4 regions of the Sphingomonas paludis genome follow, and region 4 is predicted to be linked to each of the others. Evidence: predicted binding sites of a transcription regulator. Region 4 holds the regulator's gene; each other region holds the start of a gene.
The links. Region 4 encodes LexA, which represses DNA repair genes until DNA is damaged. Its sites were predicted from a motif close to GTTCCNCNCTTGTTCT; they were not measured.
Positions count from the first base shown of each region.

Region 1: a site for LexA is predicted at 2,395-2,410, ahead of uvrA (excinuclease ABC subunit UvrA). Genes of this name have one in related genera too.
Region 2: a site for LexA is predicted at 974-989, ahead of ACPVPU_RS06420 (ribonucleoside-diphosphate reductase subunit alpha). Genes of this name have one in related genera too.
Region 3: a site for LexA is predicted at 1,876-1,891, ahead of ACPVPU_RS14535 (Y-family DNA polymerase). Genes of this name have one in related genera too.

Region 1 is NZ_CP187558.1:1,175,115-1,180,197, reverse strand. Features, by position in the region: gene ACPVPU_RS05700 (type ISP restriction/modification enzyme) at 1-1,687, opposite strand, end outside; gene ACPVPU_RS05695 (DUF1993 domain-containing protein) at 1,774-2,277, opposite strand; gene uvrA (excinuclease ABC subunit UvrA) at 2,419-5,083, shown strand, end outside.
Region 2 is NZ_CP187558.1:1,318,812-1,323,894, forward strand. Features, by position in the region: gene ACPVPU_RS06420 (ribonucleoside-diphosphate reductase subunit alpha) at 1-896, opposite strand, end outside; gene ACPVPU_RS06425 (flagellin N-terminal helical domain-containing protein) at 1,379-2,434, shown strand; gene ACPVPU_RS06430 (TonB-dependent receptor) at 2,496-4,814, opposite strand; gene ACPVPU_RS06435 (amidase) at 4,974-5,083, shown strand, end outside.
Region 3 is NZ_CP187558.1:2,994,333-2,999,415, forward strand. Features, by position in the region: gene ACPVPU_RS14530 (DEAD/DEAH box helicase) at 1-1,602, opposite strand, end outside; gene ACPVPU_RS14535 (Y-family DNA polymerase) at 1,898-3,193, shown strand; gene ACPVPU_RS14540 (hypothetical protein) at 3,285-3,665, shown strand; gene ACPVPU_RS14545 (amidohydrolase) at 3,752-5,062, opposite strand.
Region 4 is NZ_CP187558.1:2,463,776-2,468,858, forward strand. Features, by position in the region: gene ACPVPU_RS11845 (hypothetical protein) at 1-397, opposite strand, end outside; gene ACPVPU_RS11850 (hypothetical protein) at 478-1,299, opposite strand; gene ACPVPU_RS11855 (molybdopterin molybdotransferase MoeA) at 1,429-2,616, shown strand; gene lexA (transcriptional repressor LexA) at 2,673-3,362, shown strand; gene ACPVPU_RS11865 (ComEC/Rec2 family competence protein) at 3,356-5,083, opposite strand, start outside.

The DNA of each region.
Region 1 (5,083 bases), 1.3 Mb from region 4:
TGGTGCCAGAGAGTTTGGGATTGGCACGAACATCACCCCCTAAATCAACGATCCAGATTTCTTGGAAGTCATCAGCAACCAGCTTCCGAAATCCATCAAAGGTTCGACTATTCAGGAAGCTTCGGTTGGTGACGAATGCGACAATCCCTTCGTCGCCCAACCGATCACTCGCCCAGCGATAGAACCGGGCATACATATCATAGAGCTTGGTCTTCTGCGCCGTACTCGCCTTGATATACGTATTTTTGATCCGCGCATCGATATGCGCATACGCGCGGTTCTTGTTGTTGTCGTTCTCGTTCTGCTGATTGGCATTGTACGGCGGATTACCGATCACGACGCTGATCTTGCGCCTATTCTGACGCTTCACGCGCTCCATATTCTCGTCGGCGAGGCCGCCGAGCAGGTCGAACTGGTGGCCCGAATGGATGCCCAGCGCATCGACGTTATCGAGCGTATCGACGAAACACAGATTCTCAAACTCGGCGAACTGGCCGGTGATCGCCTGATAGGTCGCCTCGATATTCAGATTGGCGACGTAATAGGGCAGGATCGCGACTTCGTTGGCGTGCAGCTCTTCCTTGTACTTATGCCGCAGCTTTTCGTGAGACCCACGAAAATGCTCCAGCAGCTCGACGATGAACGTGCCGGTGCCGGTAGCGGGATCGAGGATCTCGACGCCCCGGTCGATCAAGTTCTTGCCGAAATGCTTTTCGCACAGCCAGTCGGCGCTGCGGATCATGAACCGCACGATCTCACCCGGGGTATAGACCACGCCGAGCCGGTCGGCGGCCTTGCGATTATACGCCTTGTAGAAATCCTCGTAGAGTGCCTTCAGGAACCCCTGTTTCTCCGAATGGCTCTGGATCAGCGCGGCCGTGCTGGCGATCCCGGCATAATAGGGCGCGAGCGCGCGGAGCAATTGCTGCTTTTCCCCCCGCCCGAACAGCACATCCTCCAGCCGTTTGAGTTCGGCGGCGATATTATTGTGCTGGTGGAAATCGGGGTTGTCGAACACCTTGGCGAAAATGTCTTCGGTCAGGACGTGCTGGATCAGCATTTCCTGAACATCGTCCTCGCTGACCGCCGGGTTGATCGCGTCGCGCGCGTGCTTCAGGAACGCGCCCTCGGCACGGGCGAAGGCGCTCGATGCAGCCCGCTTCTCCGCGATGCGTTCGCGGAGCGCAGTGAGGATCGCGGGCAGGTCGGTGGCGAACTGCTTCACCGCCTTGTTGAAATCGGCAATTTCCTGCCGCTCATGCGCGAAGAATCGCGTCAGCAGCCTGAGCAGGCTGTCGTCATCGTCCTGCATGGCGGCGCGCATGACTTCGACGCCGTCCTGCCACAGCACGGCGGTCGCATCGTCGGTAAAGATGATGTTGTCGCGCGGGTAGCCCTTGCGGAACTTGGCCTCGATCTCCTTGGCCAGGTCGTCATTCTCGTCCTTGGCTTCCCAATAGCCGAACGGGACCCGCAATCCGTGGAGCAGCGCCCCGTCCAGGTAAATGCGGTTCATCGCCTTGGTCACGATGTCGTGTTCGGCGATGAATTGCAGGTCGTGCGACTTGCCCCATCGCTTGAGCAAATCCTTGAACGCCTCACGCAGCACGCTTTCGCGGCGGCTGCCCGACACCGCCCGCAATCGGTCAAGCTCGGCGCGATACTCGTTGATCAGATGCTGGCTCACGAACTACCCCCCGGAACCGACGCTAGCGGGGCAACCCCTTCACCGCAAAGCGCTTTCGATCCATTTCCGCGCGGGCCGACTGATGGCTACCGCGCCCCCAGAAAGTCCATCTTGCCCACCGGCACGCCCTTCATGCGCATGATCGCGTAGGCGGTCGTCACGTGGAAATAGAAATTGGGGATGGCGAAACCCAACACGTAATCGGTGCCGCGAAACGGAATGTCGCCGCGCGGCGTCTTCAGAATGATTTCCGCGTCCTCCTTCCCGTCGAACCCTTCGCGCGGGACGGCGTTCAGCACCGCGATCGTCCGGTCGATCCGCTCGGCCAGTTCGGCAAAGCTCGCCTCCTCGTCGGGCATCGCCACCGGCTCCGCCCCGCCCACGCGCACCGCCAGGAACTTGGCGCTGTCGCTCGCCCGCTGCACCTGTCCGGTCAGGGGCGCCATGTCCTCGTACAGCCGCGCCTCGATCAGCTCGGCCTCGTCCCATCCCTGCGCCTCGGCATAGGCGCGCCCCTTTTCCAGAAACGCCTTCATCGCTGTCAGCGCGCGGATCATCGGCGGCACCGAAACGTCGTAGAGTGTGTGCATGGTGATTCCCCCTCGGTCAGCGCCGCAGATGGGGCCGCCCGATCGATGCAACAAGGGCCGCACGCCCCCTCGCAACCCGTCACTACACCCCCTATCTCGCTGACTGGATTCTCCTCCAGAACAAAGCTAGAACTCCGCCACATGAGCCTTTCCCACATCTCCGTCCGCGGCGCGCGCGAGCATAATCTCAAGGGCGTGGACATCGACATTCCGCGCGACACGCTGACGGTCATCACCGGCCTGTCGGGCAGCGGCAAGTCGTCCCTCGCCTTCGACACCATCTATGCCGAGGGGCAGCGGCGCTATGTGGAATCGCTCTCCGCCTATGCGCGCCAATTCCTTGAGATGATGCAGAAGCCCGATGTCGATCATATCGAGGGCCTGTCCCCCGCGATCAGCATCGAGCAGAAGACGACCAGCCGCAATCCGCGCTCCACGGTCGCTACCGTGACGGAAATCTACGATTACATGCGCCTCCTCTGGGCGCGGGTCGGCATCCCCTATTCCCCCGCCACCGGCCTGCCGATCAGCGCGCAGACGGTCAGCCAGATGGTCGACCGCGTGCTCGCCCTGCCAGAGGGGACGCGCCTCCTCCTCCTCGCCCCCGTCGTCCGCGGGCGAAAGGGCAGTTACGCCAAGGAACTGGCCGAATGGCAGCGCGCCGGCTTCACCCGCGTCCGCATCGACGGCGAGCAGCACGCGATCGAGGAAGCCCCCGCGCTCGACAAGAAATACAAGCACGACATCGAAGTGGTGGTCGACCGGCTGGTCGTTGGTGGCGACATCGCCACCCGCCTGGCGGAAAGCTTCGAGACCGCGCTGAAACTGGCCGAGGGCCTGGCCTATGTCGATCTGGTCGACGGCGTCGTGCCGGGCCGGGAGGATGAGGCGGCGGACGCCGGCGCGATGAAGGGCGCAGGGATTCCAGCCAATCGCATCGTGTTCAGCGAAAAATTCGCCTGCCCCGTCTCCGGCTTCACCATCGCGGAAATCGAGCCGCGCCTGTTCAGCTTCAACGCGCCCCAGGGCGCCTGCCCCGCGTGCGACGGCCTGGGCGAGCGCCAGGAATTCGACGCCGACCTGGTCGTCCCCAACGCCGCGCTCAGCCTGAAAAAGGGCGCGATCGTCCCCTGGGCCAAGTCCAACCCGCCCAGCCCCTATTATATGCAGGTGCTGGCCAGCCTCGCCCGCGAATTCGGGTTCAGCCTCGACACCCCGTGGCAGGATCTGCCCGGAGAGGTTCAGCTCATCATCCTCCACGGCACCGGCGGCAAGCCGGTCACGCTCACCTTCATCGACGGCCGCAAGTCGTATGACGTGAAGAAGCCGTTCGAGGGCGTGATCGGCAACCTCAACCGCCGCCTCTTGCAGACCGAAAGCGCCTGGATGCGCGAAGAGCTGAGCAAATATCAGGCCGCGCACCCGTGCGAAACCTGCCACGGCGCCCGCCTCAAGCCCGAAGCCCTCGCGGTCAAGATCGCGCATCAGCCCATCGCCTATGCCACCCGCCTGTCGGTGGTCGACGCGCTCGCCTGGTTCCAGTCGCTGCCCGATCAGCTCACCGATCAGCAGCGCCAGATCGCGGCCCCCATCCTCAAGGAAATCCTCGAACGCCTCGGCTTCCTCAACAATGTCGGGCTGGATTACCTCAACCTCGATCGCACCAGCGGCACCCTGTCCGGCGGCGAATCCCAGCGCATCCGCCTTGCCAGCCAGATCGGCTCCGGCCTCTCCGGCGTGCTCTATGTCCTCGACGAACCCAGCATCGGCCTGCATCAGCGGGACAACGACATGCTGCTCGCCACGCTCCGCCGCCTGCGCGATCTCGGCAACACCGTGCTGGTGGTGGAACATGACGAGGATGCGATCCGCACCGCCGATTATGTCATCGACATGGGGCCGGGCGCGGGCGTGCATGGCGGCACCGTCGTCGCGCACGGCACCCTGCCCGAACTGCTCGCCACCCCGGGCAGCGTCACCGCCGATTACCTGAACGGCACGCGCAGCATCGCGGTCCCGAAAAAGCGGCGCAAGGGCAATGGCAAGAAGCTCACCGTCCACAATGCCACCGCCAACAATCTGAAGGGCGTGACGGCCAGCGTGCCGCTCGGCACCTTCACCTGCATCACCGGCGTCTCCGGCTCGGGCAAGTCCAGCTTCACGCTCGACACCCTCTATGCCGCCGCCGCCCGCACGCTGAACGGCGCGCGCGTGCCGATGGGCCGGCACGACAAGATCATGGGCCTCGAACATCTCGACAAGGTCATCGACATCGACCAGTCGCCCATCGGCCGCACCCCGCGCTCCAATCCCGCCACCTATACCGGCGCCTTCACCCATATCCGCGACTGGTTCGCGGGGCTCCCTGAAGCCCAAGCGCGCGGCTACAAGCCCGGCCGGTTCAGCTTCAACGTCAAGGGCGGCCGGTGCGAGGCGTGCCAGGGCGACGGCGTGCTCAAGATCGAGATGCACTTCCTGCCCGACGTCTATGTCACCTGCGATGTCTGCCATGGCCAGCGGTACAACCGCGAAACGCTGGAGGTGAAGTTCAAGGGCAAGTCGATCGCCGACGTGCTCGACATGACGGTCGAGGATGCGGTGGAATTCTTCAAGGCCGTGCCCCCGATCCGCGAACGCATGGCCATGCTGGCCGAAGTGGGCCTTGGCTATGTCAAGGTCGGGCAACAGGCGACGACCCTGTCCGGCGGCGAGGCCCAGCGCGTGAAACTGTCAAAGGAACTCGCCCGCCGCTCCACCGGACAGACGCTCTACATCCTCGATGAGCCGACCACCGGCCTGCATTTCG
Region 2 (5,083 bases), 1.1 Mb from region 4:
GTCGTGACCTTCAGCCCCAGTTCGCGGTGATGCTTGGGCATGGTGCGGTTCACATGATCGCTGAACACGATGTACGGCTCACCGGTGGCGAGGCGGGTCTCGACCAGCTTCTGGAACAGGCCGCGCGCATCCACCTTGCCCCGGACGCTGCCGTCCTTGGGCGATTTCAGTTCCCATTCGGCGCCGTCGCGCACCGCTTCCATGAAGGCGTCAGGGATCAGCACGCCGTGGTGCAGATTGAGCGCCTTGCGGTTGAAATCGCCCGAGGGTTTGCGGATTTCGAGGAACTCCTCGATCTCCGGATGGCTGATGTCGAGATAGCAGGCGGCCGAGCCGCGGCGCAGCGACCCCTGGCTGATGGCGAGCGTGAGCGAGTCCATCACGCGGACGAACGGGATGATGCCGCTGGTCTTGCCGTTGAGGCCGACCGGCTCGCCGATGCCGCGGACCGTGCCCCAATAGGTGCCGATGCCGCCGCCACGCGAGGCGAGCCACACATTCTCGTTCCAAGTGGCCACGATCCCTTCAAGGCTGTCGGGCACGGAATTGAGATAGCAGCTGATCGGCAGGCCGCGGCCGGTGCCGCCGTTGGAGAGCACGGGCGTCGCCGGCATGAACCAGAGCTTCGAGATATAGTCGTAGAGCCGCTGGGCGTGCGCCGCATCATCGGCATAGGCGGAGGCAACGCGGACGAACAGGTCCTGATAGCTTTCGCCCGGCAGCAGGTAGCGGTCCTTCAGCGTTTCCTTGCCGAAATCGGTCAGCAGCGCGTCGCGCGAGTGATCGACCTCGAGCGTGTAGGGGCGCGGGTCGATGCGCTTGCTGTCGCTGGCGGTGGTCGCCGGTTCGATGGTGGCGGTATCTGTCACGGTTTCCGTTGCGTCCCTGAAATCCATAGCTGCCCCATCATCCTTCCAGCGGTTCATCCGACTCGGGCGGGGCCGGTGGATGCTATCATCCTTACCCGCGCGCGAGAACAAAAAGTGATCATTCCGACCCGTCACAGTGCGCGCAAGCCCGGGCCGCAAGTTAGCCTTGCAGGTCAAGGAATACCAGTGCTTGGGCTTGCCCCCGCAAGCGACCACAACAGATTGTGTGCAATCGCGTTCCAAGGCAAGTCGGTAAATGCCGATGTAACGATTCAACTCGTCGCTAAAAAGACTCGTCTCATGGAACGACCGACAGCGTGCAGGTGCAGCGACGCGCGGGTTTCCCTTGGCTGGCGGACGATGCAAGAGAACGGGGCGCGAACGTAAAATATTTACCTGTGGAGGAGGGGATGGCCGCCCGAATGGTTATCGGCCGGTTGACTAAACAATGCCGATCAGCGGCCGTTTCATATGGCGACCCCGACCGTAACGGAGCGAGCGCGTACGCCATGACAGCCATTTCCGCCACCAGCCGCGCCGCCCGCGCTGCCGCCGCCGCCGCGACCGCCGCCCAGAAGCTGAACCGCAGCGCGGACCGGCTGGCAACCGGCAAGCGAATCAATTCCGCCGCAGACGATGCAGGGGGGCTGGGCGTTGCCGCGAGTATGACGGCGCAGCTGCGCGGCTATGCGCAAGGGGTGCGAAATGCCCAGGACGGGATCGCCATGGCGCAGACGGCCGAAGGGGCGATGGTCGAGATGACCTCCATGCTCCAGCGGATGCGCGAACTGGCGGTGCAGTCGGCCACCGGCACGATCACCGACGACGACCGAGCCAATTTGCAGGCTGAGGTTGCCCAGTTGAAGACGCAGATGAGCGAAGCGGTAACCGGCGCGACATTCAACGACATCGCCCTGTTCGCCGAGGGCGGATCGTCGTTCGGGATCCAGGTCGGCGCCAATGGCGATCGCAGCGTCGCGCTGAGCATCGACGATCTGGCGTTGTCGGCGGTGACGGGCGGCACCGTTTCCGTGCCGGGCACCGGTGCGTTGATGGTCGTCGGCACGACGCCGGGCGCGCTGCCCGAAGGGTCGGGCAAATATATCACCCAGGAAGACGTCGATAACGGCGCGATGATCTATAACTATCTGACCAATAGCCTGATGCCGATCCAACAGAGCAGTGTCGGGGGATATCAGGGTCTGACCAATGGCGAGAGCTATTGGGATCCGCAGGGCGGCGGCACCACGACCGTGTCCAGCGGCATTTCGGTGGCGACCGCGGACGAGGCGGTGGCATCGTTGCAGACGCTGGACGATGCGCTGACCCGCGTGACCCAGGGCCGGGCGGAGGTCGGCGCGACGATCAGCCGCCTCGAATCCGTGGCCAAGGGGCTGGACAATGGCGCCGGCCATTTGGCGGAGGCCCGGTCGCGCATCGAGGATGCCGATTACGCCAGCGAGGCCACGCAACTGGCGCAGTGGCAGATCCTGAGCCAGTCATCCACCGCGATGATCGCCCAGGCCAACCTGTCGCAGCGGGACGTGACGGCGCTGCTCCGGTAACGCCCACGCCTCATCCCGCTCGCATTGAACCGGCGAGCGGAGATGGGGCAGGTCGCTCCGTCTAGAAACGCCCGGTCAGCTGAACGCCGTAGAAGCGCGGCTCGGCCGGGATGAAGGTGGGGATGCCGAACGCGCCGCCGGTGTTGCCGGCGTCGAGCAGATAATCCTCGTCCGACAGGTTCCGCCCGAACACCGCGATCTCGTAGCGATCCTCGGCGAAGCTGACCCCGGCGCGCGCGTTGAACAGGGTGACGCCCGGCTGGCTGATCAAGGGGTTGTTCGGCACTTCGAAGAAGATCTGCGAACGATAGGTGACGCTGGGCGTCGCAAAGATCCGCGCGCCACCCAGATCCGCATCCAGCGTGAACCCGCCCGCTGCCTGCCATTCCGGCTGAAGGCGGAAACGCGCGCCCGAAAAGGCCGGGGAGAGTGCCGAATTCTCCTCGATCTTGGCATCGATATAGGCGCCGTTGCCGAAGAAGGTCAGCCAGTTCGAGGCGCGCAGCTGAAGTTCCGCCTCGACGCCCAGATTGCTGGCATTGCCCGCGCTGCGGGTGCGGGTGATGCCGTCGGGATCGACCACGCTGACCTGGAACCCTTCATATTGCTGGTAATAGACGCCGAGGGTGCCGGAGACCGGGCCGACCGTCCCCTTGATCCCGCCTTCGTAGTTCCAGACGATTTCCTCGTCGATGATCGCCAGATTGCGTTCCGGGCCGCGCACGGTGCTGCGCGCGCCGACCTGAACCACCGGCGAGCGGCGGCCCTGCGACACGGTGGCATAGAGGTTCACGTCGTCGGTTGCGCGGACGAGCACGTTGAAGCGCGGCAGCACGGCGGCGAAATTGCCCTCCGCCCGAAAGGTCTGGCCGCGCGTATCGACCTGACCCGGCACCAGCGAAGCCTGATTGCCGATCACCGTGCGCGGCACATCGGCGCGGAAGCCGGATTGCCGCTCCTCGATCAGGAAGCGGACCCCGGCGGTCAGCTCGATCCAGGATGCAGGGGTCAGCGTGCCGTCGAAGAACATCGAATAGCTGGTATTGCGACCCTGATTTTCGAACACCGACCGATAGGGGATGACGGTGGCCGCGCCACCGGTCAGCTGTGCCGTCGCCTGCGATGCGGTGACGACGCCCTGGGCGTTGATGCAGGGCAGGTTGGGGATGCGCCGCGTCGCGCACTGGATGAAAATGCCTTCCTCGGACGAGAAGGGCACGTTCTGGATGCTGTCTTCCAGGAAGAAGTTGAAGCCGAACGAACCGCGGAACAGGTCGCTGGTATAGGCGAAACGGGTTTCCTGATTGACCTGCCACCCCTTGGCGAACTCGGCGAATTCCAGATACCAGGCGGCCGACCCGTCGGCGTCGAAGATTTCGAGGCTGTCAAACTCGCGGTAGCCGTTGACGAGGGTCAGCGTCCAGTCGTCGGCAATGTCCCAGCCAAGGGTCAGGTTGGCGTCATAGACCTCGCGGTTCAGGCCGAGCTTTTCCTGGCCCAGCACCGCCTCCGACAGGGGCGAGCCGCCCAGATTGGCGCGGCCGAAGGGGTTGCCCGGCCCGTCGCTGGTCGGCAGCGCGCGCGAGATGAAGGGCGTGCCCGAATTGCGCTGCTGATCATAGGTCAGGATCAGGTCGGCAGTGAAGGCGTCGGACGGCGTGTAGCGGAGCGAGCCGCGAATGCCGAACTGGTCCTGCGCATAGAGATCGTCCTGATTGGGCGCGAGATTTTCGACATAGCCGTCGCGCTTCTTGTATTCGAAGCCGATGCGCCCGGCCAGCACGTCCGACCCGGCATTGACGAAGCCGGCGATCCGGTACGCATCGAAATTGCCGTAGCTGGCGGACAATTCGCCCGAAAAGCCCTCCCGCGGGCGGGCCGAGATCATGCTGATCGCGCCGATGGTGGAGGCGGTGCCGAACAATGTCGCCTGCGGTCCCTTCACCACCTCGACCCGTTCGAGGTCATAGATCGCCTGATAGGAGCCGCGCGAGCGGGAGATGTCGACGCCGTTATAATAAAGCGAGACGCGCGGCCCTTGCTGCGCGGAGCCGCTGTCCGACGTGATGCCGCGAATGACGATGCCCGGATTGTTCGCGCTCTGCTCCTGCACGTTGAGGCCGGGGACATAGTTGGACAGTTCGTCCAGATCCTGCACGCCCAGCTCGCGGATGCGCTCGCCAGTGTTGGCTGTGATCGTGATCGGCACGTCGACCAGGCGCTGTTCGGTCTTTTGCGCGGTGACGATGATGTCATTGTCGGATTGGGCGGTGGCGGTTTCGTCCGGCTGGACGGGATCGACCATGGGCTGGGCCAGGGCGGCGGTGGCAGTGGTGGCGAGCAGCGACGCGATGGCGACGCGGGCAAGGCGAAGACCCATGGTGATTCCCCGTTTGATTTGCTTTGATTGTGCGCTGCCCCTGCGCGCCCTGTGTTGCGTCGCAGCGTAAGGATGATGACGCGACTGTTTCACCCGGTCGATTGCGGGGGCGACCAAGTGACCCTAGCCTGTAACAATCACCTGATTCGGGGGAATTCCATGCGTGTTTCGATGATTGCCGCCGCCTTGTTGATCGCTGTTTCGCCGGTGGCGGTCATGGCGCAAGCGAATGAGATCGTGTTGAAGGAACTGCCCCCGACCGCGCTGAT
Region 3 (5,083 bases), 530 kb from region 4:
CTGGGCTGGTTCGATGCGGACCACTTCCTCGTCGCTCTCGGTTTCGCCCGTGCGAATCACCGCCGCCTGGAACTTCGCGGCGATGGCGCGGGGAATCTGGAAATGCGTCTCATGCTGGCCGATGCGGATCGCACCGACCTCGTTCTTGGTGATGTGCCCGCGCCGACAGATCAGCGGCAGGATCCAGCGCGCATCCGCATTCTGGCGCCGGCCGATGTCCAGCCGGAACCACACCGTATCGTCGAAGCCCGGCCGGTGCCGCTCCTGCTGCGCGGCGCGGCGGGCATCGGGCGTGTTCTCGATCAGCTCCTCTGGCTGCGGCATGGCGGCGCGGTGGGCACGAACGAGCGCAGCGGCGATATCCTCTGCAGACTTTTCCGTCAGCAGCCGTGCGGCCAGTGCCCGGTCCTCGTCATCCACCTCCACCGGCGCAAGCAGCGCCGCGATCAGCCGTTCGCGGTCCTGCTCCCGGATCGCCTCGGCACTCGGCGCCTCGATCCATTCGGCGGCGATGCGCGCCCCGCGCAGCATGGATTCGACCCGGCGGCGACGGGGATAGGGTACGATCAGCACTGCCGTCCCCTTCTTGCCCGCCCGCCCCGTGCGGCCCGACCGGTGCTGCAACGTCTCCGCATCGCGCGGAATCTCGACATGGATGACCAGGCTGAGCGTCGGCAGGTCGATGCCGCGCGCTGCTACGTCCGTCGCCACGCAGACCCGCGCCCGGCGATCGCGCAACGCCTGCAGCGCCTGATTGCGCTCCGACTGGCTATGCTCGCCGGACAGGGCGACGACGCCGAACCCGCGCTCCTGCAAGGTCGCGTGCAGATGGCGCACATTGTCGCGGGTGGCGCAGAACAGCATCGCCGTCTCCGCCTCGTGAAAGCGCAGCAGGTTGACCACCGCCGCCTCGATCTCGGCAGGTGCGACGGTCACCGCCTGATAGGCGATGTCGCCATGCCCGCGCTCGTCCCCGACCGTCGAGATGCGCAGCGCATCGCGCTGATACCGCCTGGCCAGCGCCACGATCGGCCCCGGCATGGTGGCGGAGAACAGGAGCGTCCGCCGCCCCTCGGGCGTACCGTCCAGAATCTGCTCCAGATCGTCGCGGAAGCCCATGTCGAGCATCTCGTCCGCTTCATCCAGCACGGCGGCGCGCAGGCTCGACAGGTCGAGCGCCCCCCGCTCCAGATGATCGCGCAGCCGCCCCGGCGTGCCGACGACGATATGCGCGCCCGCGCGAAGCGCCCGCCGCTCCTTGGACTGGTCCATGCCGCCGACACAGGTGACGACGCGCCCGCCCGCTTTGCCATAAAGCCACATCAGTTCGCGGCTGACCTGCAGCGCAAGTTCCCGAGTCGGCGCGATGACCAGCGCCAGCGGCCGTTCGGCTGGCGGCGCGGTGCCGTCGATATCCAGCAGGTCGCCCGCCATAGCCAGGCCGAACGCGACGGTCTTGCCCGATCCCGTCTGGGCGGAAACGATCAGGTCGCGCCCTGCGGCTTCGGGGGCCATGACGGCGGCCTGCACGGCGGTCGGCTCGGCATAGCCCCGTTCGGCCAAGGCTTCGGAAAGGATGGGGGGCAGATCGGAAAAGGACATGAATCTCGCAAACGGTCGGCCCGGCGCAGACGCGCGGGGCGGGAGGGGACAGGGGTAAAGGCCGGTCGCCGGAACAGGGCCTCTCGCTCACCCATCCATGGCGGCACTCGGCCGGTTCGTGCGCGCCATAACCGCTTTCAACGGAAAAAGCGCGTGCTGATTTCTGGGAGGGTGCCCAGCAACAACAAGTTGGCGCCCATCATAAAGCCCCTCCCCTTCAGGGGAGGGGTTAGTTGGGTCCGTCTGCTGATCACCGATACAGAAACGGCATTTGTTCTGCTATTGTTCCGTCGTCATGTCGAGTCGCCCCGACCTTCCTCCGCGCCCGCTGCGCTGGCTGTTCCTCGATCTGAACAGCTATTTCGCGAGCGTGGAGCAACAGGATAATCCCGCCCTGCGCGGCCACCCGGTCATCGTCGCACCGGTGGACAGCGACACAACGGTCGCGATCGCCGCCTCGGTTCAGGCAAAGCGTTTCGGCATATCCACCGGCACGCCGGTGTGGGAGGCAAAGCGGCTGTGCCCCGACATCCGCATCACGCCCGCCCGGCATCACCGCTATGTCGAGGTGCATGACGCGATCGTTGCCGAGATCTGGCGGCATATTCCCGTCACCAAAGTCTGCTCGATCGACGAGGTCGCCTGCCGCCTGCTGGATAACGAGAACAGCCGGGAACAGGCGGTGGCGCTGGCCCGGCGGATCAAGGCGGGGATCCTGGCCAATGTCGGCGAATGCCTGACCAGTTCGGTCGGCATCGCGCCCAACCGGCTGCTGGCGAAACTCGCCAGCGACATGCAGAAACCCGACGGACTGGTGGTGTTCGAGGGGGATGAGCTGCCCGAGCGCCTGTTCGACGTGCCGCTGCGCGACATCGCCGGCATCGGGGCGAAGATGGAGCGGCGGCTGGCGCGCGACGGCGTGCTCGACATCCGCCAGCTCTGCGCCCGCCGCCCCCGCGATGCGGGCACCGCCTGGGGCGGCACCAATGGCGACCGGCTCTGGTATCTGCTCCACGGCGTCGACCTGCCGGAAAAGCCGACCCAATCGCGAACCATCGGGCACAGCCACGTCCTGTCGCCGCAAAGGCGTGGGGCCGAACCCGTGCGCCTGACCGCCCGGCGACTGGCGCTGAAGGCTGCCAGCCGGCTGCGGCGCAAGGGGTATCTCAGCCGCCTGCTGGTCCTGCATGCCCGGTTCGAGGACAAGGCAAAGTTCCAGACCAGCATCAAATTGCCAGCGACGCAGGACAGCTTCGTCGTGCTTTCCGCGCTGGAACAGCTGCTGCCCCGGTTGCGCGCCGCCGCCGCCGAACGGCCCAGGGGCGTTCAGGTGCGGATGATCGGCGTCACGCTGATGGAAATAGAGCCGTTGGCGGGCGAACAGGCCAGCCTGTTCGCCGCGCTGGACCCGGACGATCCGCTGGCGCGCGAAACGCGGACGCTCAAATTGTCAAAGGCGATGGACCGCATCAATGAACGGTTCGGGCGTCATGCCGTCTCCGTCGGGCCGATGACGGGCGGGCGGCTCGACCGGGTGGGGGCAAAGATCGCCTTTGGCCGCATTCCGGAGGCGCACGAGTTTCACGATTGAGCGCCGGAAACTTGATCCCCGGCGCACGATCATCGCGGCGACGTTCCCCGGGCTTGACGATATATGCTGCATGGGCGAAGCGTTCTGCACCATGAAAAACCTCTCCCTGCTCGCCGTCGCGGCAGCGCTTGCTGCGACCCTTTCCGCCTGCAATTCCGAACCGGAAGTCGTTTCCAGCCGGGCGCCCGATCCCTATGCCGAAGCGCGCAAAAAGGCCGGCCCGGTCGAGCTGCCGCCATCGATCCGCGAAAGCGTGACCTTTCGGTGCAAGGACAATAGCCTGCTCTATGTCGATTTCTTCAACGGCGATCAGCAGGTCAACCTCAAGACCGAGCCGACCGCAACGCCGGTTCAGCTGAAAGCGCCTGCCGCCGGCGAACCCTTTGTCGCCGAGGGTTACGCGCTGTCGGGCACCGCCAAGTCGGTCACCGTCACCCTGCCGGGCAAGTCGGAGCAGAGCTGCACCGCCTGATCTGCGGGCCTGCCAAACGATATCAAGCATCCAGCAACGGGGCCGTCGGCGCAGACCGGCGGCCCCTTTTTTCGCCCGCCCTTCGGTCAGCGACGGGGCAACAGGTCAAGCGCGGCGGCGGTCATCGCCTCGGTCGCGGTGGCGATGACCTTTTCCGCATCGGGCGCCCAGCCGCCATTGTGGAGGGACGGGAGCGCTGCCGTCCCCGCCTCGGCCGCAGCCCAGCGATCCTGCGGCACGCCGCCGACCCAGAACAGCGTTGATTGAATGCCCTTGTCCGCCAGCCAGAACCGGCTGAAATCCTCGCCGCCCATCGTCGCTGGTACCTCGCGCACGCGGTCGGTGCCGAACCGGCCGGTGAACAGGGTGCGCAGCCGGCCGGTCTGGGGTGCCGTGTTGAAGGTGGCGGGCGTGAATTCATCCTGCACCGTCACCACCGGCAACCGGTCGTCCGGGATCCCGGCAGCGATCGCCTCTCCCTTCGCGATGCGGGCAATGCCGTCCAGCAGCTTCTTGCGAACGGAATCCGAATAGCTGCGCACCGTGATCTGCAGCTTGGCCTCGTCAGGAATGATGTTGTGCTTGGCGCCGGCATGGATACTGCCGACCGTCACGACGCCCGGTTCGCTCTGCACGTCCAGCTCGCGCGACACCAGCGTCTGCAACGCGCCGACGATCCGCGATGCCAGCACGATCGGATCCTGGGTGGTGTGCGGATAGGCCCCATGTCCGCCCTTGCCCCGCACCAGCACGTCGACGGAATCGACATTGGCAAAGATATAGTCGTCCTTCATGCCGATGACGCCTGCGGGCATCCCGGCACTGTCATGGAAACCGATGACATGGGCAGGCTTCGGAAACCGGGTGTACAGGCCGTCGGCCAGCATCATCCGCGCGCCCTTGCCCACTTCCTCCGCCGGCTGGGCGATCATCACGACGGTGCCGGACCACTCGCCCTTCATCGCCGCCAGGTTGCGCGCGGTGCCGACCCAGCTTGCCATGTGCGTGTCGTGGCCACAGGCGTGCATGACCCCGGTTTCCACCCCGTCGGCCGTCGTCGCGCGGACCTTCGACGCATAGGGCAGGCCGGTCGCCTCCGTCACCGGCAGGCCGTCCATGTCGGCTCGGATCATGACGACCGGGCCGGGGCCGTTGCGCATCACCGCCACGACGCCGGTGCCGCCGACCTTTTCCGTTACCTCGAACCCCAGCTTGCGCACTTCCTCGGCCATTCGGGCGGCGGTTTTGACTTCCTGCAGGCTCAGCTCGGGCGCGGCGTGCAACGTCCGGTACAAGGTCATCAGCGACGGCATCTCCCGCGCGGTCGCGTCGCGGACGGGGTCGGCAAGCGCGGGCGTGGCCCATAACAGGCTGGCGGCGGCAATGGCACGGATCATCTTCGATTTCCCCCGGGACTG
Region 4 (5,083 bases):
TGTCGACTGCGGTCGCCATCAGCCATGCCGCCGCCTGGCCATGATCCGGCTGCACGGCCAGGGCGTGGCGCAGCAGCTGCCCGGCGCGCTCGCGGCAAGCGGCATAGCGGTGCCAGTTCTGCTCTGCCACCTGATCGGCCGTGTCGAACCCCCTGATCCGGGTCGCACGGCCCATCAGCGCCGAGCCGACAATGACGAACCCGGCAACGTCCCCCGGATCATCGATCGCTGCATCCGGATCGATGTCGAACGGCAGCCGTTCCCCTAAAACCCGCAGCGCGACATAGGCGGTTTCTGGCGGCAATTCGCCCAGATACTGTTTGAAAACGGCCCATTGCCGGGGGGATCCGTCGACGATACGGACCAGCCGGACAAGATCCTTGTCGGTCAACATCACTCTACCCCCCCTTTTCTTCAGCTTTCGGGCATTAGCGGGAGAAGTCCAGAGGGATCAGCCAATTAGCGGCATTGGCCACGCTATTGCTCGCCGAATCGCCGCTCCTTGACGCCGTAAGTGATGCGGATGCGCACCCATTCGCCATATTTCGATTTGCCGCCGACGCGCGGGGGACGGACGCGGAATTGCCAGGCGGCGGCCTGGATGGCGCGGGCAAGGCGTGATCCGCTGCTTTCCCCCACGATCTCGCAATCCTCCACCCGGTATTCGGGCACGGTGCGGCACATGATCATGCCCCAGCCGGGGCCGCTGGCGGAGGATAGGTAACCGGCCAGTTCGGAATCATACGGCTCGCGGTACCAGGATGCGGCATAGAGCGGCTCGCCATTGGGGCCGCTGCCGTCGACCCGCTTTGAATCGCCGGGAAAGCCGGTGTCGGGGGGACCCATCGCAGTGCGCGGCGCGGGCGGCCCGGCGCGACCGGGCGGGGGCGCGCGGCCGATATCGGCGCTGGCCATCTGATCGCGGGACAATTCGATCCATGGGGCCTTTGGCGCGAATTCCTTGACCGCCGGCGGCGGCTGGACCAGCGGGCTGACCGGCCGTGGCGGCGGGGCGTCGGCCATTTCGCGCGGTTGTTCGGCGGCAGGCGGCGGCGGGGCGGCGGCAGGCCGGGGCGCGCTGGCGGCGGCGGGCGGCTGTTCCGACACTTCGGCGGCGTCGAAGGTGCTGAGCGACATGTCCACCGGCTCCCGGCGAACCAGCCGCGGGGCGAGCGTCAGCAGCACCAGCACCAGCAACCCTTCGACCAGCAACGCCAGCAGGATCGCCGGCGCGCGAGTCCCCATCCGTTCGCGCAGGCGAGCGGACCAGGACGGCCGGTCGATCAGGGATGGGGCCACGCGAACACCGTACCGGGGGGACAGGACAGGCAACGGCGTTACGAGCGCTATGCGGCCAAGACAAGGCGGCGGCGGGCAGCGTTGCGCTCCGCCCTTTCGTATCGTGGCGACCCGTGCGACATCGCGGGCATGGCACCGCCCCTGATTCCGCTCGCCGATGCACAGGCCCGGCTGATCGCGATGGCCGATCCGGTCGATGCCGAGGACTTGCCGATCGCCGCCTGTGCCGGGCGATGGAGCGTGGATGCCGTCATGGCGGCGCGGACCCAGCCGTCGCGCGACCTGTCGGCGATGGACGGCTATGCCATCGCCCATGCCGACCTGCCGGGGCCATGGCAGGTGATCGGCGAAAGTGCGGCGGGGCGGCCCTTTGGCGGGGGTATGGCCCGGGGCCAGGCCGTGCGCATCTTTACCGGCGCTGCCGTGCCGCAGGGCGCGGACAGCATATTGGTGCAGGAGGAAGCGGCGCGGGACGGCGACCGGCTGATGCTGACGGGCGAAGGTCCGGCGGCCAGGGGCAGCAGCGTGCGGCGGCGGGGGCTAGACTTCATAGCGGGCGATCCCCTTATCGGTGCCGGAACGCGGCTGACTCCGGCCCGGCTGGCGCTGGCGGCGATGGCCGGGCACGGCACGCTGGCGGTGCGGCGGCGCGTCCGGGTGGCGGTGGCGGCGACCGGCGACGAACTGGTGCCGCCCGGGGCGGCGGTGGGCGACGGGCAGTTGCCCGAAACCAACCGGTTGATGCTGGGGGCACAGCTGGCGGAACTGCTGGTCGACATCATCGACCTCGGCATCCTGCCCGACGATCTGGATGCGCTGACCCGCGCCTTTCGCGCCGTCGATGCCGACCTGATCGTGACCAGCGGCGGCGCGTCGGTGGGCGATCACGATCTCGTCCGCCCGGCACTGGTCGCGGCGGGCGCCGAGCTGGATTTCTGGCGCGTCGCCCTTCGCCCCGGCAAGCCGGTGATGGCGGGACGGCTGGGCCGGGCCATCGTCCTTGGCCTGCCCGGCAATCCGGTGTCGGCGTTCGTCACCACCCTGCTGTTCGTCCGGCCGGTGATCGCCGCGCTATCGGGTGCCGCCGACCCCCTGCCGCCGATGCAGCGGGCGGCACTGGCCCATCCCCTGCCCGCCAATGGCGAGCGGACCGATTTCATGCGCGCGGCCATGATCGGCGGAAGGGTCAGCAGCGCGGCGGTGCAGGACAGCTCGATGCTGGCCACGCTTGCCAGTGCCGATTGCCTGATCCACCGCCCCCCGCACGCCCCCGCGGCGGCTGTGGACGATCCTGTGGATATCCTGCTGATCGCTTGACTGTTGGCGGAACAAAGCATAGACATTCACGGTCTGTTCCGACACGGAGATTGGGGATGCTCACCAAAAAGCAGCATGAGCTGCTCTGTTTCATTGCCGAGCGACTGGGCGAAGACGGCATTTCCCCCTCGTTCGAGGAGATGAAGGAAGCGCTGGATCTGAAGTCCAAATCGGGCGTCCACCGGCTGATCGAGGCGCTGGTCGAACGCGGGTTCATCCGCCGTCTGCCCAATCGCGCCCGCGCGCTCGAAGTGCTGAAGATGCCGGAACGCGTTGAGGCCAAGCGCGGCAAGGCTGCGAAACGGGGTGACGTGGCACCACTTTCGCCACCTTCCGCGCCGCAGCGGATGCCGGAGGCGGCCAACGACGTCATCGAAATCCCGCTTCATGGCCGCATTGCCGCCGGCGTGCCGATCGAGGCGATGGAGGGATCGCAGATGCTGCCGGTGCCCGCCGCGCTGCTGGGCACGGGCGAGCATTATGCGCTTGAGGTATCCGGCGATTCGATGGTCGAGGCAGGCATCCTGGACGGCGACTATGCGCTGATCCGCAAGACGGAGACGGCGCGCGACGGCGAGATCGTGGTGGCGCTGATCGACGGCCATGACGCGACGCTGAAATATTTCCGGCGCGAAGGGGCGATGGTCCGGCTGGATCCCGCCAACCGCAGCTATGATCCGCAGCGCTATCGCCCGGATCAGGTGCAGGTGCAGGGCCGGTTGTCGGGGCTGCTCCGCCGCTATTGAGGCGGCGGCGCCTGTCGGGGCGGGCGCGGCGGCATCACCCTGGGGGGGTTCAGCCAGGGATGGGCCGTCGCCGCCTTCACCCGGCGGATCGTCCCGTCGGCCAGGTCGATGGCCACGCCGCCGCTATCGACCAGCGCCGGGCGGTCCAGTTTCAGCCAGCGCGGCGTGCAGCCCGCTGGCAGCCGTCGGTCGCTGACGACGATATCGGCATCGGCGCAGATATCGCGCATTGCGGTCCATTCGACGAAATGGCTGCTGCGCGTCGCCGCCACCCGCCATCGCCGCCCGCTCCGGTCGGTCACGTCGGCAACGCACAGGTCGGCGCTGCACCGCGCATCGGCCAGGCCCGCCAACGCCAGCGGATCGCCGTCCACTCCCGCCGCTTCGGACAGGATCATCCGCGCATAATCGCCGGTCCGGTCGCGCAGCACCGCCAGACCGGCATCGGTGCGAAGGGCGACGTGGCGGCCATCGCCGGTGACCAGCACATCCGGTGCGCCGCCCGACAGAGCCCCCAGCGCCCCGATGGCCACCGGCACCAGGCCCCAGACCCGCCACCCGGTCCGCCACAGCGCGATCCAGAGCCCGCCCCCGACCATCGCGGCAAAGGACCATCCGGGCATGACGGGCAGCATCCGCACCGATCCCGGTGCGTCGGCGGTGGCATGGGCGATGCCGAGCAGCAGGTCGAGCGCCCGGCCGGTCACCCACCATGCCGATGCGCCCAGCCCGACCGTATCCAGCACCAGCGCCAGCGCCTCTGCCGGCATGATGACAAAGGTGGTCAGCGGAATGGCGACCAGATTGGCCAGTGCTCCGTACAGGCCCGATTTGTGGAAATGGAACAGCGCGATCGGGGTCAGCACCGCCTCCACCACCAGCCCGGTCAGCAACAGGGACGCCGTGCCACGGGCAAGGCGTCGGTGCGGCCCTTCGTCCCGCCGTTCGAACCATCGCTGGACGCGGGGGTGACCGTGCAGCGCAACGATGGCGGTGACCGCGGCAAAGCTCAGCTGGAAACTCGGTCCCACCACGCTTTCCGGCCACAGCACCAGCACGAACAGCGCGCCCGCCCCGATCAGCCGCAGGGTGATCGCCTCCCGCCCCAGTGCCATCGCAGCCAGGACCATGAGCGCGGCGATGCACGACCGCACCGTCGGCACCTCTGCTCCTGCAAGCCAGGTATAGCCAAGCGCCGCCAGTGCGCCAAAGCCCGCCGCGATCAGCGGCACCCGCGTCCGCAGGGCCAGGGCGGGGATCAGGGCCAGCAGCTTCATCGCCACCAGGATGGCGGCACCGACGACGGCGGTGACGTGCAGGCCGCTGATCGACAGCAGATGCGCCAGGCCCGATCGGCGCATGGCTTCGGCATCCGCCTCGGCAATCGCGCCGCGATCGCCGGTGGCAAGCGTGGCGGCAATTGCCCCTGCCTCGCCGCCCACCCGGTCGCGGATATGTGCGGATAACCGGTTGCGGACGCCCGCTCCGGCCTGCACCGCCGGTTCGATGACGGTTACCGGCCCCAGCGCCCTGCCCGTCGCGCCGACCCCGTCGAACCAGGCGGCCCGCGCATAGTCATAGGCACCGGGCAAGGCAGGCGGCGCTGGCGGCATCAACCGTGCGCGCAGCCGAACGAGCGCGCCGGTGCCGATCCCGGCCACCATATCCGTCTGGCGAACATTGACCCGCACCAGCGGCGGCAGGCCGGGCGTACCGGCGGG